3 regions of the Streptomyces sp. NPDC056580 genome follow, and region 2 is predicted to be linked to each of the others. Evidence: riboswitches for the same ligand, from Rfam matches in the RefSeq annotation. Region 2 holds a riboswitch; each other region holds the start of a gene.
What was found. A riboswitch is a leader RNA that binds a small molecule or an ion and turns the genes downstream of it on or off. The one in region 2 is predicted to bind S-adenosylmethionine.
Positions count from the first base shown of each region.

Region 1: linked by a shared signal. The riboswitch ahead of thrC (threonine synthase) and the one ahead of ACFQ9Z_RS06370 (aminotransferase class V-fold PLP-dependent enzyme) in region 2 are both predicted to bind S-adenosylmethionine.
Region 3: linked by a shared signal. The riboswitch ahead of ACFQ9Z_RS16180 (putative leader peptide) and the one ahead of ACFQ9Z_RS06370 (aminotransferase class V-fold PLP-dependent enzyme) in region 2 are both predicted to bind S-adenosylmethionine.

Region 1 covers NZ_JBHTVE010000014.1:131,301-136,229, reverse strand. The annotation lists gene otsB (trehalose-phosphatase) at 1-487, shown strand, start outside; gene ACFQ9Z_RS29060 (trehalose-6-phosphate synthase) at 510-1,928, opposite strand; gene ACFQ9Z_RS29055 (glucosyl-3-phosphoglycerate synthase) at 2,048-2,992, opposite strand; SAM riboswitch class I at 3,150-3,290, shown strand; gene thrC (threonine synthase) at 3,308-4,591, shown strand; gene ACFQ9Z_RS29045 (ubiquitin-like small modifier protein 1) at 4,588-4,863, shown strand.
Region 2 covers NZ_JBHTVE010000002.1:577,484-582,412, reverse strand. The annotation lists gene ACFQ9Z_RS06380 (rhomboid family intramembrane serine protease) at 103-846, shown strand; gene ACFQ9Z_RS06375 (Lrp/AsnC family transcriptional regulator) at 843-1,124, shown strand; gene ACFQ9Z_RS06370 (aminotransferase class V-fold PLP-dependent enzyme) at 1,208-2,578, opposite strand; SAM riboswitch class IV at 2,759-2,875, opposite strand; gene trpD (anthranilate phosphoribosyltransferase) at 2,960-4,024, opposite strand; gene ACFQ9Z_RS06360 (cytochrome bc complex cytochrome b subunit) at 4,148-4,929, opposite strand, start outside.
Region 3 covers NZ_JBHTVE010000006.1:476,874-481,802, reverse strand. The annotation lists gene ACFQ9Z_RS16195 (NtaA/DmoA family FMN-dependent monooxygenase) at 1-1,295, shown strand, start outside; gene ACFQ9Z_RS16190 (LLM class F420-dependent oxidoreductase) at 1,415-2,338, shown strand; gene ACFQ9Z_RS16185 (DUF1684 domain-containing protein) at 2,401-3,225, shown strand; SAM riboswitch class IV at 3,278-3,392, shown strand; gene ACFQ9Z_RS16180 (putative leader peptide) at 3,412-3,543, shown strand; gene ACFQ9Z_RS16175 (ABC transporter substrate-binding protein) at 3,742-4,929, shown strand, end outside.

The DNA of each region.
Region 1 (4,929 bases), on a different contig from region 2:
CCCCGGTGTGGCCGCGGTCCGCGCCGAGCTGCCCGGGCTGCTGGAGCGGTCCGGCGCCGGGCGCGGCACCTGGATCGAGGACAAGGGCCGGGCCGTCGCCGTGCACACCCGCCGCGCCGACGACCCTCAGGCCGCCTTCGAGGCGCTGCGCGCGCCCCTCGCCGAACTGGCCGCCCGGCACGGCCTGATCGTCGAACCCGGCCGGCTGGTCCTCGAGCTGCGCCCGCCCGGCATGGACAAGGGCGTCGCCCTCCTCGACCACGTCCGCCGCACCGCCGCCGGGTCCGTCCTCTACGCGGGCGACGACCTCGGCGACCTCCCCGCCTTCGCGGCCGTGAGCGAGCTGCGTTCCGAGGGCGTCCCCGGCCTGCTGGTCTGCAGCGGCAGCAGCGAGGTCACGGAACTGGCCGAACGGGCCGACCTGGTGGTCGACGGCCCGCAGGGCGTGGTCGCGCTCCTGGGCGCACTGGCGGCGAGGCTCGGCTGACGCGGCCGCGCCGCCGGACTCCTCAGCCGGTCAGCGCGTCGAGCTGGTCAAGGAACCAGCGCTGCGGCGGCAGCGCGGTCGCCGCGGCCGCCAGCTTCTTCGACCGCTCGGCCCGCTCGCCCGGGGACAGGCCCAGCGCGGCGTGCAGCGCCTCCGCCGTCCCCACGACGTCGTACGGGTTCACCACGATCGCGTCCTCGCCCAGCTCCTCGTACGCCCCGGCCTCCCGCGAGAGCACCAGCGCGCACCCCTCGTCGGAGACGACCGGCACCTCCTTGGCGACCAGGTTCATGCCGTCCCGGATCGGGTTGACCAGCGCCACGTCCGCGAGCCGGTACGCGGCCAGGGAACGGGCGAAGTCGTCCCTGACGTGCAGCACCACCGGCGTCCAGCCGGGCGTCCCGTAGCGGGAGTTGATCTCCTCCGCGACCCGCCGCACCTCGGCGGTGTAGTCGCGGTAGATCTCGAGGTCCTGCCGCGAGGGATAGGCGAACGCGATGTGCACCACCCGCTCGCGCCACTCGGGACGGGCCTCCAGCAGCTGCCGGTACGCCAGCAGCCCGCGCACGATGTTCTTGGACAGCTCGGTGCGGTCCACCCGGACGATGGTCCGGCGCCCCTCGCCGACCTCCGCGCGCAGGGCCGCCATCCGCTCGTCCACGTCCGGCCGGTGCGCCCGCTCGCGCAGGAAGTCGGCGTCCGCTCCGAGCCCGTGCACCCCGATCCTGGTCCCGGACGGGATGCCGGGTCCGAGCACCGCGTGGCAGCAGTCCGTGAACGCGTCCGCCCAGCGCTGCGTCAGGAACGCCGCCCGGTCCGCGCCGAGGATGCCGGTCAGCAGCTCGGCGGCGATGTCGTCGGGCAGCAGCCGGAAGTAGTCCGGCGGGGCCCAGGGGGTGTGCGAGAAGTGGCCGATGCGCAGATCGGGGCGGAGCTGGCGGAGCATGCGCGGGGCGAGGGCCAGGTGGTAGTCCTGGATGAGCACCGCGGCGCCCTCGGCCGCCTCCTGCGCCAGCGCCTCGGCGAACGCCCGGTTGTACGCCTGGTAGGAGGCCCACTGGCGGCGGAACTCCGCGTCGAGGACCGGCTCCAGCGGGGTCTGGTAGAGCATGTGGTGGACGAACCAGAGGACCGAGTTGGCGATGCCGTTGTAGGCGTCGTGGTGCACGGCCGCGTCGATGTCCAGCATCCGCACCCGCTGCCCGGCGGTGTCCTCGGCGGGCAGCAGGCCGCCGCCCGCCCGCCGTACCGCCTCCCGGTCGCCGTCGCCGAGCGCGGCGCAGACCCACACCGCGTTGGTGTCCGGCCCGATGGCCGACAGCCCCGAGACCAGCCCGCCCCCGCCCCGTCTGGCGCGCAGCGAGCCGTCCTCGAGCACCTCGTACGAAACCGGGCCGCGGTTGGACGCGACCAGCACCTCAGCAGCGTGCGTGGAAGACATGACTCTCAACCTAGCCCGGCCCGGAAACGCTCAAACGTACGCTCCGCCCGGGAAGGGGGCTGTATACAGCCGTTCTTCCGCGTCCGCCGCGCCGCCCGGCGCACCGCCCGCGCGGCCGCTCAGGCCACCCTGCGGTGCGCGTACTCCGCGATCTCCGCCATCGGCGGCCGCTCCTCGGTGTCCACCGGGTAGGTGCGCGGCTCGAACCCGTCCTCGCCCCGCTCGAACTGGGTGAGCGAGGGTCGCACCAGGTGGCCGCGGGCCAGCCGGAGCTGGGCGGTGCGGTAGATCGCCGCGGCCATCCGGCCGAGCGCCTGCCCGTCCTGGTGCCGGTGCCTGCGCACGCCCACGTCCACCTGGGCCAGCGCGTCCAGGCCCACCAGGTGCAGCGCGTCCACCAGCATGCCGAGCTCCACCCCGTAGCCCACCGGGAACGGAAGCTGCTCCAGCAGCGAGCGGCGGGCCGCGTACTCCCCGCCCAGCGGCTGCACGAAACCGGCGAGCTGCGGCCAGTGCATGTTCAGCAGCGGGCGGGCCATCAGCTCGGTGACCCGGCCGCCCTGCCCGGCGGCGCCCCCGAGCGGGCGGTCGTACATCGCCTTGACCAGGTCGACGTCCGGGTCGGTGAGCAGCGGGCCGACGATGCCGAGCACGAAGTCCGAGGAGAACTCCCGCAGGTCGGCGTCGACGAAGCAGACGATGTCCCCGCTCGTCGCCAGCAGCGAGCGCCACAGCACCTCGCCCTTGCCGGGGACGGCCGGTATGCGCGGCAGGAGGGCGTCGCGGTGCACCACCCGGGCGCCGGCCGCGGAGGCGACCTGGGCGGTGCGGTCGGTGGAGCCGGAGTCGACGACGACCAGTTCGTCGACCAGCGGGGCCCGGCGCATGAGGTCCCGGCGGACGGCGGCGACTATCTCGCCGACCGTCTCCTCCTCGTTGAGCGCGGGCAGGACGACGGAGACGGACAGTCCGGTGCGCTGCTTGGCGGCCAGGACTCCGTGCAGCGGACGGTCGGCCACGGACCAGGAGCGGGTGGCCAGCCAGCGCTCGACTTCTTCCAGCACGGTCTGCGGCTCCTCACTTTCGTGATCACACCTGACGGGAGTGATGCATCTCGCGGTTCGGACGACTATCTCAACTGTCCCGGCCGTCGGTTACAGTCTTGAACAACGCCGATGACCATCGCATGTCGGGGGTCGCCCGGCGTTCACAACCGAATACCGCTCATCCAGAGGGGCAGAGGGACACGGCCCGATGAAGCCCCGGCAACCCCCCTGAGCCGCACTCGTCATCGCGAGGCTCCCGGCCAGGGAAGGTGCCAAATCCGTCTCACGGCGAGATGCGTCGTGAGGAAGATGAGGAGAAAGGGCCTCGCCTCCATGGCTGTGCAGACAGTTGCAAGCACCAGCAATCCCGCCGTCGACCTCGGCCCCGCCGCTGCCCTGAGCTGTCGCGAGTGCGGCCACCGGGTACCCCTCGGACCTGTCTTCGCGTGCGAGGAGTGTTTCGGCCCGCTGGAGATCGCATACGACTTCTCCGGCTACGACGCCGAAGAGCTGCGCCGGCGCATCGAAGCGGGCCCCGCGAACATCTGGCGCTACGCGCCCCTGCTGCCCGTCCCCGCCGACGTGGCCGACAAGCCCAACATCAACCCGGGCTGGACCAAGCTCGTCAAGGCCGACAACCTGGCCCGCGAGCTGGGCGTCAGCGGCGGCCTGTACGTGAAGGACGACTCCGGCAACCCGACGCACTCCTTCAAGGACCGTGTCGTCGCCCAGGCCCTGGAGGCCGCGCGCGCCTTCGGCTTCACCACCCTGTCCTGCTCCTCCACCGGCAACCTGGCCGGCGCCGTCGGCGCCGCCGCCGCCCGGGCCGGCTTCCGCTCCTGCGTGTTCATCCCGCACGACCTGGAGCAGGGCAAGGTCGTCATGGCCGCGGTCTACGGCGGCGAACTCGTCGGCATCGAGGGCAACTACGACGACGTGAACCGCTTCTGCTCCGAGCTGATCGGCGACCCGGCCGGCGAGGGCTGGGGCTTCGTCAACGTCAACCTGCGGCCGTACTACGCCGAGGGCTCCAAGACGCTGGCGTACGAGATCTGCGAGCAGCTCGGCTGGCGGCTGCCGGACCAGATCGTGGTCCCGATCGCCTCCGGCTCCCAGCTCACCAAGATCGACAAGGGTCTGCGGGAGCTGATCGAGCTGGGCCTGGTCGAGGACCGTCCGTACAAGATCTTCGGCGCCCAGGCCGAGGGCTGCTCGCCGGTGTCGACCGCGTACAAGGCGGGCCACGACGTCGTGCGGCCGCAGAAGCCGAACACCATCGCCAAGTCCCTGGCCATCGGCAACCCGGCCGACGGGCCGTACGTCCTGGACATCGCGCGCCGCACCGGCGGAGCGGTGGAGGACGTGACGGACGAGGAGGTCGTGGACGCCATCAAGCTGCTGGCCCGCACCGAGGGCATCTTCGCGGAGACGGCGGGCGGCGTGACCGTCGGCGTCACCCGCAAGCTGCTCAAGGACGGGCTCCTGGACCCGGCGAAGACCACCGTCGTCCTCAACACCGGCGACGGCCTCAAGACCCTGGACGCGGTGGCCGGCACCGGCCTCACCGCCACCATCCGCCCGAACCTGGACTCCTTCCGAGAGGCTGGCCTCGCATGAGCGTGACCGTTCGCATCCCCACCATCCTGCGCACCTACACCGGCGGGCAGGCCGAGGTCGCGGCCGAGGGCGCGACCCTCGCCGAGGTCATCGAGAGCCTGGAGGAGAACCACACCGGGATCGCCGCCCGGGTGCTGGACGACCAGGGCAAGCTGCGCCGCTTCGTCAACGTGTACGTCAACGACGACGATGTCCGTTTCGAGCAGGGCCTGCAGACCGCCACGCCGGACGGCGCCGGCGTCTCGATCATTCCGGCCGTCGCCGGCGGCTGACCGAATGCCCGATCATTACCTTCGGTAACCCCAGTTGCCGATCGTTCATTGAATGGCCTCCACCGT
Region 2 (4,929 bases):
GTGGCTCGTAACCCTACGGCCTGGCGGTCGCTCGCCGCCCGCCCGTCCACGGCGGCGAGGCGGTCTGTGTGCTTGCGTCCCCTTACGTCATGCTCTGTAGTCATGATCCGCACCTGGGGCACGGCGGCCCGCGGAGCGTTCCGGGCGGTCCGGGGCGTCTCCGCGCCGATGACGTACGTCCTCCTCGTCCTGTGCACCCTGATCTTCGTGCTGAGCCCGGCCTCCGGACTCACCCCGGCGTACGGCTCGGGCGGGGCGCTGTTCGCGGCGCAGCGGGCGTACTTCCGCCACTGGGGCGTGGTCCCGGCCGAGCTGTTCGACCCGTCGGTCCGGGCCGCCCTGACCCCGGCCACCGCCCTGTTCGTGCACGGCAGCTGGGTGCATCTGCTCGGCAACATGCTCTTCCTCTTCGTCTTCGGGCTGATGACCGAGGAACGGATGGGCCGGGTTGAGTTCACCCTCTTCTACGTCGGCTGCGGGTACCTGGCCCTGCTCGGCTACGCGGCCGCCAACGCCACCTCCGGACAGTCGCTGGTCGGCGCCTCGGGGGCGATCTCGGCGGTCCTCGGAGCGTTCCTGTACCTGTTCCCCCGTGCCCGTGTGACCAGTCTCCTCCCCTTCCTGTTCTTCCTGCCCCTGCGCTTCCCGGCCTGGGTGGTGCTGCCCTTCTGGGCGGCCCTGCAGTGGCTCGCGGCGGGCCGCTCCGGCCAGGGCCCGGGGGTGGCCTACCTCGCCCACCTGATCGGCTTCGGCCTCGGCTTCGGCTACGCGCGGGTGCGCTACGGGCCGACTACTAGAGTGAAGTCCGCACCGGCCCCGGCACCCGAGGGAGAGAACCTGCCGTGATCACCGCGATTGTCCTCATCAAGACCAGCGTGGACCGGATCCCCGAGATCGCGGAGCGGATCGCTTCGCTGGATTCGGTGAGCGAGGTTTTCTCCGTCACCGGCACCTACGACCTCATCGCCATGGTGCGGGTGCGGCAGCACGAGGACCTGGCCGACGTCATCCCCGGGCGGATCAGCAAGATCCCCGGCGTGGAGGCCACCGACACGCACGTCGCGTTCCGCACGTACTCCCAGCACGACCTGGAGGCGGCGTTCGCGATCGGCCTCGACTCGTGAACGCCGGCTCCTAGGGTCCGGCACGCCAGGCGTCGCGGGCCCGGCGGGCATCGTCAGACAGGCCCTGGGGGTCCGCGCCCGACTCAGGCCTGGTCGCGCACCGGCACGCAGCGGCCGTCCTCGGTGCGGTACCGCCACCGCGCGCCGTCGCGGACCAGTTCCCGCACCGCGTCGACGAAGCGGTCGACGTGCTCCTCGGGGGTGCCCGCCCCGAAGCTGACCCGGACGGCGTTCAGCGACTTCTCGCCGGGCGCGGCCTCGGGCGCCCCGCACTCGCCCTGGGTGCCCGGGTCGCCGCCCAGCAGGGTGCGGACCAGCGGGTGGGCGCAGAACAGGCCGTCGCGGACGCCGATGCCGTACTCGGCGGAGAGCGCGGCGGCGAAGTGGGAGCTGTTCCAGCCCTCGACGACGAAGGAGAGCACACCGACCCGCGGGGCGTCGTCGCCGAACAGCGAGAGCACCCTGACCTCCGGCACCTCGGCGAGACCCGCCCGGACCCGGGCGAGAAGGTGCTGCTCACGGGCGACGAGGGTGTCCCAGCCTGCCTCGGTGAGCGCCTTGCAGGCGGAGGCGATGGAGTAGGCGCCGATCACGTTCGGGGAGCCGGCCTCGTGGCGCGCGGCGCTCTCGTGCCACTCCACGTCCACGCCCCCGTCGGTGCGCCGGGTGACCCTGCGGCTGGCGCCGCCGCCCGCGAGGTACGGCTCGGCCGCGACCAGCCAGTCGGACCGGCCGGCCAGCACGCCGGAGCCGAAGGGCGCGTACAGCTTGTGACCGGAGAAGGCCACCCAGTCGACGTCCAGGTCCTGGACCGACACCGGGTGGTGCGGGACGAGCTGGGCGGCGTCCAGGACGATCCGGGCCCCGTGCGCGTGGGCCGCGGCGGCCAGCTCGCGCACCGGCCACAGCTCGCCGGTGACGTTGGAGGCGCCGGTGACGCACACCAGGGCCGGGCCGTGCGGGTCGCGGTCGGCGAGGGCCCGCTCCAGGGTCTCCACGGCCCGCCGCGGGGTGCGCGGCGCGTCGAGGACGGTCACGCGCGCGTCCTGCCACGGCAGCAGGGAGGCGTGGTGCTCGGTCTCGAAGACGAACACCTCGCAGCCGGCCGGCAGCGCGCGGGCGAGGAGGTTCAGGGAGTCGGTGGTCGACCGGGTGAAGACCACCTGGTCGCTTCCGCGGCAGTCGAGGAATCGGGCGACCGTCCGGCGGGCGTTCTCGAACAGGTCGGTGGAGAGCTGGGAGAGGTAGCCGGCGCCGCGGTGGACGCTGCCGTAGTAGGGCGCGTAGGCGGCGACGTCGTCCCAGACGCGCTGCAGGGCGGGGGCGCTGGCGGCGTAGTCCAGGGCGGCGTAGGCGACCTCGCCGCCGGTCACGAGCGGGACGGTGACGTCCCGGCCGAGGACGGGCAGCTCGTCACAGGCGGTCTTGGCGGCGGCAGCGGTGGGTGCGGACATGGTGAACTCCCGTGAGGCAGGCAGGGATCACCGTGCGAGCGGTACGGCTCCAGCACGGCGGAAAGGTGAAAGGGGTATGCGGAGGCGGGGCTCGACGCCCTATCGCATTCGCTTGCTCACAGAAGGCTCCCTCGACGACCAGGACCCCTGGTCCCGCGCTCCCGCAGGAGCCGCGCGAGGGGTCCGCGCTTGCCGTGGACCTCGCTGCCCACGGCCTGGTCCTCACCCGGGGCACCCCGCCACGGACGGAGGGTTGCCGGACAGCCGGCCGGGGCCGCATGGCTGTCGCTCATGACCTGGTTCAGTATCCTGCCACACGATCTACGGTGCGCAAGGCGCGGTCCGCCATCCGGACCGCGCCCCGCGTCGCACCGGGCGGGGTCAGGCGTTGCTGGCCGCCACCCACCGCTCCAGCGTCCGCCCGGCCGCCCCGGAGTCGATCGACTCCGCCGCCCTCGCCATGCCCGCGCGGAGCTGCTCGGTGAGCGGCTCGTCGGTCGGCCGCAGGGCGACCAGCGCCGCCGCCGAGTTCAGCAGCACCGCGTCCCGCACGGGACCGTGCTCGCCGTCCAGCACCCGCCGGGCCACCTCCGCGTTGTACGAGGCGTCGGCGCCGCGCAGCGCCTCCACGGGGACCAGGTCGATGCCGGCGTCCCGGGGGTCGAAGCGCTCCTCGGCGACCTTGCCGTCCCGGACCACCCACACCCGGGACGTGGCGGTGGTGGTCAGCTCGTCCAGGCCGTCGTCGCCCCGGAACACCAGGGCGGAGTTCCCGCGCTCGGCGAGGACCCCGGCCACGATCGGCGCCATGCGCGGGTCGGCCACCCCGACCGCCTGGGCGCGCACCCGGGCAGGGTTGGTCAGCGGGCCGAGCACGTTGAAGGTGGTGCGGATCCCCAACTGACCGCGGGCCGCGGCGACATGGCGCAGCGAGGGGTGGAACTTCACCGCGAAGCAGATGGTGATGCCGGCCTCCTCGGCCACCTCGGCGACCCGCCGCGGGGTCAGGCCGAGGTTGATGCCGAGCTTCTCCAGCACGTCGGAGGAGCCGGAGGCGGAGGACGCGGCGCGGTTGCCGTGCTTGACGACCTTCGTGCCGGTGCCGGCGACGACGATCGACGACATGGTGGAGATGTTCACCGTCTTGGCGCCGTCGCCGCCGGTGCCGACGATGTCGACGGCCGGCCCGGGCACCTCGATCACGTTGGCGTGCTCGTACATGGTCCGTACCAGTCCGCTGATCTCCTGCACCGTCTCGCCCTTGGCGCGCAGCGCCACCATGAACCCGGCGATCTGGGCGTCGGTCGCCTCGCCGCGCATGATGAGGTCCATCGCCCAGGCGGTGTCGTCGGCGGACAGGTCCCGGCCGTCCAGCAGCCCGTTCAGCAGGGCGGGCCAGGAACGGCCCGCCGCGGTGTCGCCTCCAGCGGGGGTCACAGCGCTCATAGCCGCTCCTGGGTGTCGTCGCAGAACAGTGTGCTCCCACCCTATCCAGCACCGGACACGGCGAAGGGCCCCGTCCGTAAGCCGGACGGGGCCCTTCGACTGTGGCGTGGCGACGCTCGGGGATCAGTGGTGGCCGTGGCCGCTCGTGATCTCCCGGTACTCCTCGACGGTGGCCTTCGGGATCTGGTTGTCCTCGCCGTAGTAGGCGTTGCTGAGCTTGGCGCGCAGCTTCTCGGACCCCTTCACCTTGCGCTCGACACCGTTCTCGTCCACCGTCGGGCCGATCTCGGCCGGCTCGTACTGGTGGTGCGCGGTGAGGGTGTGCAGCTGCTCCTGGCTGAGCGGCTCGTGGACCTCGATGAACTCACCGTGCGGCAGGCGCTTGATGATGCCCGTCTCGCGGCCGTGCAGCACCTTCTCGCGGTCCCGGCGCTGCAGGCCGAGGCAGATCCGCTTGGTGACGATGAAGGCGATGACCGGTCCGGCGAAGAAGGAGATCCGGACGAACCACGTGACCGCGTTGAGCGACAGGTGGAAGTGGGTGGCGAAGAGGTCGTTGCCACCCCCGACCAGGCCCACCATGTACACCGTGACCCAGGCGACGCCGAACGCGGTGCGCGTCGGGGCGTTGCGCGGGCGGTCCAGGATGTGGTGCTCGCGCTTGTCGCCGGTGACCCAGGACTCGATGAACGGGTACACCGCGATCGCGGCGAGCACCAGACCGAAGAGGACCAGCGGGATGAACACGCCCAGGACGAGCGTGTGACCCCAGAAGTTGATCTCCCAGCCCGGCATGTAGCGGACCAGACCCTCGGCGAAGCCCATGTACCAGTCGGGCTGGGCGCCCGTGGACACCTGGTCCGGCCGGTAGGGGCCCATGGCCCAGATCGGGTTGATCTGGGTGA
Region 3 (4,929 bases), on a different contig from region 2:
GTGGCTCCCAGATCGACCCGGCCTCTTTCCGCCGGATCGCCCAGACCGCCGAACGGGGCCTGTTCGACGCGTTCTTCCTCGGCGAGGGGCTGCGGCTGCGCGAGGTCGACGGCAGGATCCACGATCTGGACGTGGCCGGGCGGCCGGACGCGATCACCCAGCTCGCGGCACTGGCCGCGGTCACCCGCCACATCGGCCTGGTCTCCACCTCCAACTCCACGTTCAACGAGCCCGCCGACCTCGCCCGCCGTCTCTCCGGCCTCGACCTGCTCTCCGAAGGCCGCGCCGGATGGAACGTGGTGACCACGGACAACGCCTGGACCGGCGCGAACTTCCGCCGCGGCGGCTACCTCGACCACGCCGACCGCTACCGGCGCGCCGAGGAGTTCCTCACCGTGGCCCGCGCGCTCTGGGACGGCTGGGAGGACGGTGCGATCGCCGACTCCTCGGGTGCACGGGAGTGGTCCGTGCCCGGTGCCGTACATCGCGTACGCCACCGCGGACCGCAGTTCGACGTCGACCTGGCCCCGACCCTGCCGCGCAGCGCCCAGGGGCATCCCGTGATCTTCCAGGCCGGTGACTCCGGCGAGGGACGCGACTTCGCGGCCCGCAACGCCGACGTGATCTTCTCCGCGCACGGCAACGACTTCGACGACGCGCTGGCCTTCGCCGAGGACATCCGAACCCGGCTGCGCGCCGTCGGCCGACCCGACGACGACCTGCGGATCCTGCCCGGCACCGAGATCATCATCGGCGCCACCGAGGAGGAGGCCCAGGAGAAGAAGCGCTGGATCCGGCTCCAACAGGTGACGCCGGCAACGGCGCTGGGGATCGCCGGGCTGCTGTGGGGCATCGACCTGTCCGACCGCGACGCCGACGGGCCCCTGCCGAAGGAGGATCCGGTGGTCACCGAGAACGACGGCTCCTTCGGCGCCCGGCGCAACGCCGACCCGCGCGCGGTCGTGGCCGAATGGCGGGTCAAGGCGGAGGCGCACGGCTGGTCGCTGCGCGAGACCGTCATCGCGCTCGGCCCGCAGCGCGGGCACGTCGGCACTCCGTCCGGCCTGGCCGACAAGTTCGCCCACTTCGTGCGGCACGGCGCGATCGACGGGTTCAACGTCACGCCGTACCTCATCCCCGACGGCCTCGACGACATCGTCGACCGGCTCGTCCCGGAACTGCAGGAACGCGGGATCTACCGCACCGAGTACACCGGCGCCACCCTGCGCGAGAACCTCGGCCTGCGCGAACCTCTCACGCACCGGTCCGCGCGGGACCGGCAGCAGGCGAGCTGAGCACCGGGACGGCCCTTCCATTGACGTCCGAGGACAAAGGGACTGAGGACACATGACTGACAAGAAGCTGTCACACAGGGACCGGAATGCGCATGCGTCCGGCGCCCGTTCTGACTGACATGACTGTTGGAGTAGCGCTCAACGCGTCCGACGCGCCGAACCAGGTCGACGCCACCGTTCAGCTGGCCCAGGAGGCCGCGGGGTTCGGTATCACGTCGGCCTGGTTCGGGCAGACCTTCGGCGCGGACTCACCCCAGCTCGCGGCGATCGTCGGGCGGGAAGTGCCCGGACTGCAGGTCGGCACCTCCGCGATCCCCGTCTTCGGCCGCCACCCGCTGCTGGTCTCCAGCCAGGCCCAGACCGCCCAGGCCGCGACCCATGGCCGCTACCACCTCGGCCTGGCCCTGGGCACGAAGCTGCTGACCGAGACCGGCTTCGGCCTGCCCTTCGAACGCCCCATCGCCCGGCTGAGTGAATTCCTCACCGCACTACGGAAGTTGACCGAGACCGGCACAGCCGACTTCCACGGTGAACTCCTCACCGCGACCACCCCGGTCCCGGCCCGGGTACCGGGCGCCGAAAGCGGTGTCCCCCTGCTGGTCGCCGCGATGGGCCCGCAGGCGCTGCGGGTCAGCGGCGAGCTGGCCGACGGGATCCTGCCCTACCTGGCGGGACCGCGCGCCCTGGCGGAACACATCGTGCCCGCCCTGACCGCCGCGGCCGAGGCCGCCGGCCGTCCCGCGCCCAGGATCGTGGCCTTGGTGCCCGGCGTGGTCACCCACGACGTGGACGCGGTGCGGGCCAAGGCCACCGAAAGCCTCGCGTTCTACGAACAGATCCCGTCCTACGCCCGAGTCATCGAACTCTCCGGCGGCCGGCGGGCCGCCGACCTGGCCGTGATCGGCGACGAGAAGTCCGTCGAGGCCGAGGTACGCCGTTACCGCGACGCCGGCGCCACCGAAGTCGTCTTCTCAAGCACCGAGATCGCGGGAGAAGCCGACCGCCGACGCACCTGGCGGCTCCTCGGCGAACTGGCCCGCTGAGCACGCCGGTTGAACCTACGGCCCGACCTGCTGCCCCTGTCCCCCCTGACGAGGGAGATCCCATGACCACCGAGGCCACCACGACCGACTTCCACACCTTCGCCGAGAACTGGCTGGAGTGGCACCGCGCCCAGGAGGCCCGGCTCTCCGCCCCGCACGGGTTCCTGGCGATCACCGGCCTGCACTGGCTCGACGACCGGCCCCAGCGCTTCCCGGACGCACCCGGTGCATGGCGCACCGGCGCCGCCGGGATCGTCGTAGACCTCGATGACGGCGAGGAACTGCTCGTCGACGGAACGCCGGTGCACGGTGAACACCGCTTCGGCGTCCTTCCCGAACGCGGCGGCGTCGACGCCGTCTGGAAAGACGCCGTCATCGAGGTCGCCAGGCGCGGCGGCCACGACATCGTGCGCCCCCGGCACCCGGGCGCGCCGCTGCGCACGGCCTTCACCGGAACTCCCGCCTACGCCCCCGACCCGCGCTGGGCCGTGACGGGACGCTACATCCCCTTCGACATGCCACGACCGACCACCGTGGGCGCCGCGGTCGAGGGCCTGGAGCACGTGTACGAGGCTCCGGGCAGAGTCGAGTTCGAACTGCAGGGGCGCCGGCTGTCGCTGACGGCGTTCCCCGGCCATGGCGCGGGCCGACTGATGGTGCTGTTCACCGACGCGACCTCCGGGGTCACCACCTACGCCGCCAACCGGGCCCTCACCCTGGAGCCGCCCGCCGCCGACGGCACGGTCCTCCTGGACTTCAACCGGGCCGCGAACCTGCCGTGCGCCTACACGGACCTGGCCACCTGCCCGCTGCCCCCGGCCGAGAACCGGCTGCCGGTGGCCATCGAGGCCGGCCAGAAGATCCCCCGCGAGCGCGGCGGCTCCTGAGCCGTCCCCCGGCCGTTGACCAACGGAAAGATCTCTCCGTACGATCAACAGTGGCATTGAGTGTCAGCGTCAAGCCCTGGCTCGCTGACCGGCAACCCTCCCACGCGGTGTGGGGTGCTCCAGGTGAAAGCCCGGCGGGATCATCGACGATCCCGCAAGCGCGTGGCCCCGTGGCCGGGGCCCGGAATGTGGAGGACCGGCATGCGGCACGGTGGTGACCTCAGCGCCCGCTTCGCCGGCGCCACCGTGTTCTCCCGGTTCTCGCGTCGGCGCCACATCGACCTCAAGCGCTCGACCAGCTGTCTCTGTCAGGTCTGACGGGCCCTCCCGGCGCTGGTCGCAGTCCGGCACCGGTCCCGGCCGCATCCGTCTGCGCCTGAACCTCGCTTTCCCCTGATCCCCGTCTGCACAGCGCTCCCCCGGCGTCGGCATCGCGTCGGCCGGCGCCGCACGCCCACGTACGGCCGGGCCCCGTACCACACCCGCGCCTGGTGACACGAGTAGGAGAAACCCTCCGTGACCGCACTTCCCCATGTCAGAACCTCCCGGTGGGCGGCACTGACCGCCCTTGTGACCACCAGTGTCCTGCTGACCGCCTGCGGATCGGGCGGCGGCGACGCAGGCAGCGGCACCGGGCAGCCCACGTCCGGCGGCACCCTGACCTTCGCGGTGGGCTCGGACGCCGGCTGCGTGGACCCGCAGCAGGTCGCCAGCAACGAGACCATCTATTCGCTGCGTCAGATCGTGGACTCCCTCACGGACCAGGACCCCGGAACCGGCAAGATCGTGCCGTGGCTGGCGAAGAGCTGGGACGTCAGCTCCGACACCACGACGTTCACCTTCCATCTGCGCCCGGGTGTCACCTTCAGCGACGGGTCGAAGCTGACCGCTCGGGTGGTCAAGGACAACTTCGACGCGGTGCCGAAGCTCGGCGCCCTGGGGACGCTCGCCGAGGGCTATCTGAGCGGCGTCAAGAGCACCACGGTCGTCGACCCGCTCACCGTCAAGGTCACTTTCAAACAGCCCAACGCCCAGTTTCTCCAAGCCACTTCGACTCACTCGCTGGCGATCGAGTCGTCGGCGAGCGTGAAGAAGACCCCGCAGCAGAAGTGCAGCGACGGGGTGATCGGATCCGGGCCCTTCGTGTTGAAGCAATACGTGCAGAACCAGTCGATCACCCTCGTCAGGCGCACGGGATACGTGTGGGGTTCCTCGCGGTGGAGCAAGAAGGGCGAGGCGTACCTGGACCAGCTGGTGTTCAAGGTCGTCCCGGAGGCGGGTGTACGGGCGGGCAGTCTCCAGTCCGGCCAGGTGGACGCGATCAGCAGCGTCGGCAAGGCCAACGAGGCGGCGCTCAGGGGCGGCCGGGTCACCCTTCAGAGACGGGCCAACCCCGGCGTCGTATTCGGTCTCGGCCTCAACAACTCACGGCCGGCCCTGAAGGACGCGCACGTGCGCCGGGCGATCCTCTACGCCATCGACCGGCGGCAGATCGCCGACACCGTGTTCCCGACCGGCACCCAGCCGGCGACCAGCGTCCTCGCCCACACCACGCCCGACTACACCAGCCTCGCCCCGGACCTGACGTCCGACGCAGCCAAGGCCAAGTCGCTGCTGGACGGGGCAGGCTGGAAGACCGGAAGCGACGGAATCCGCGCCAAGGGCGGCAAGAAGCTGAGCCTGACCGTCAAGTGGTTCCCCAAC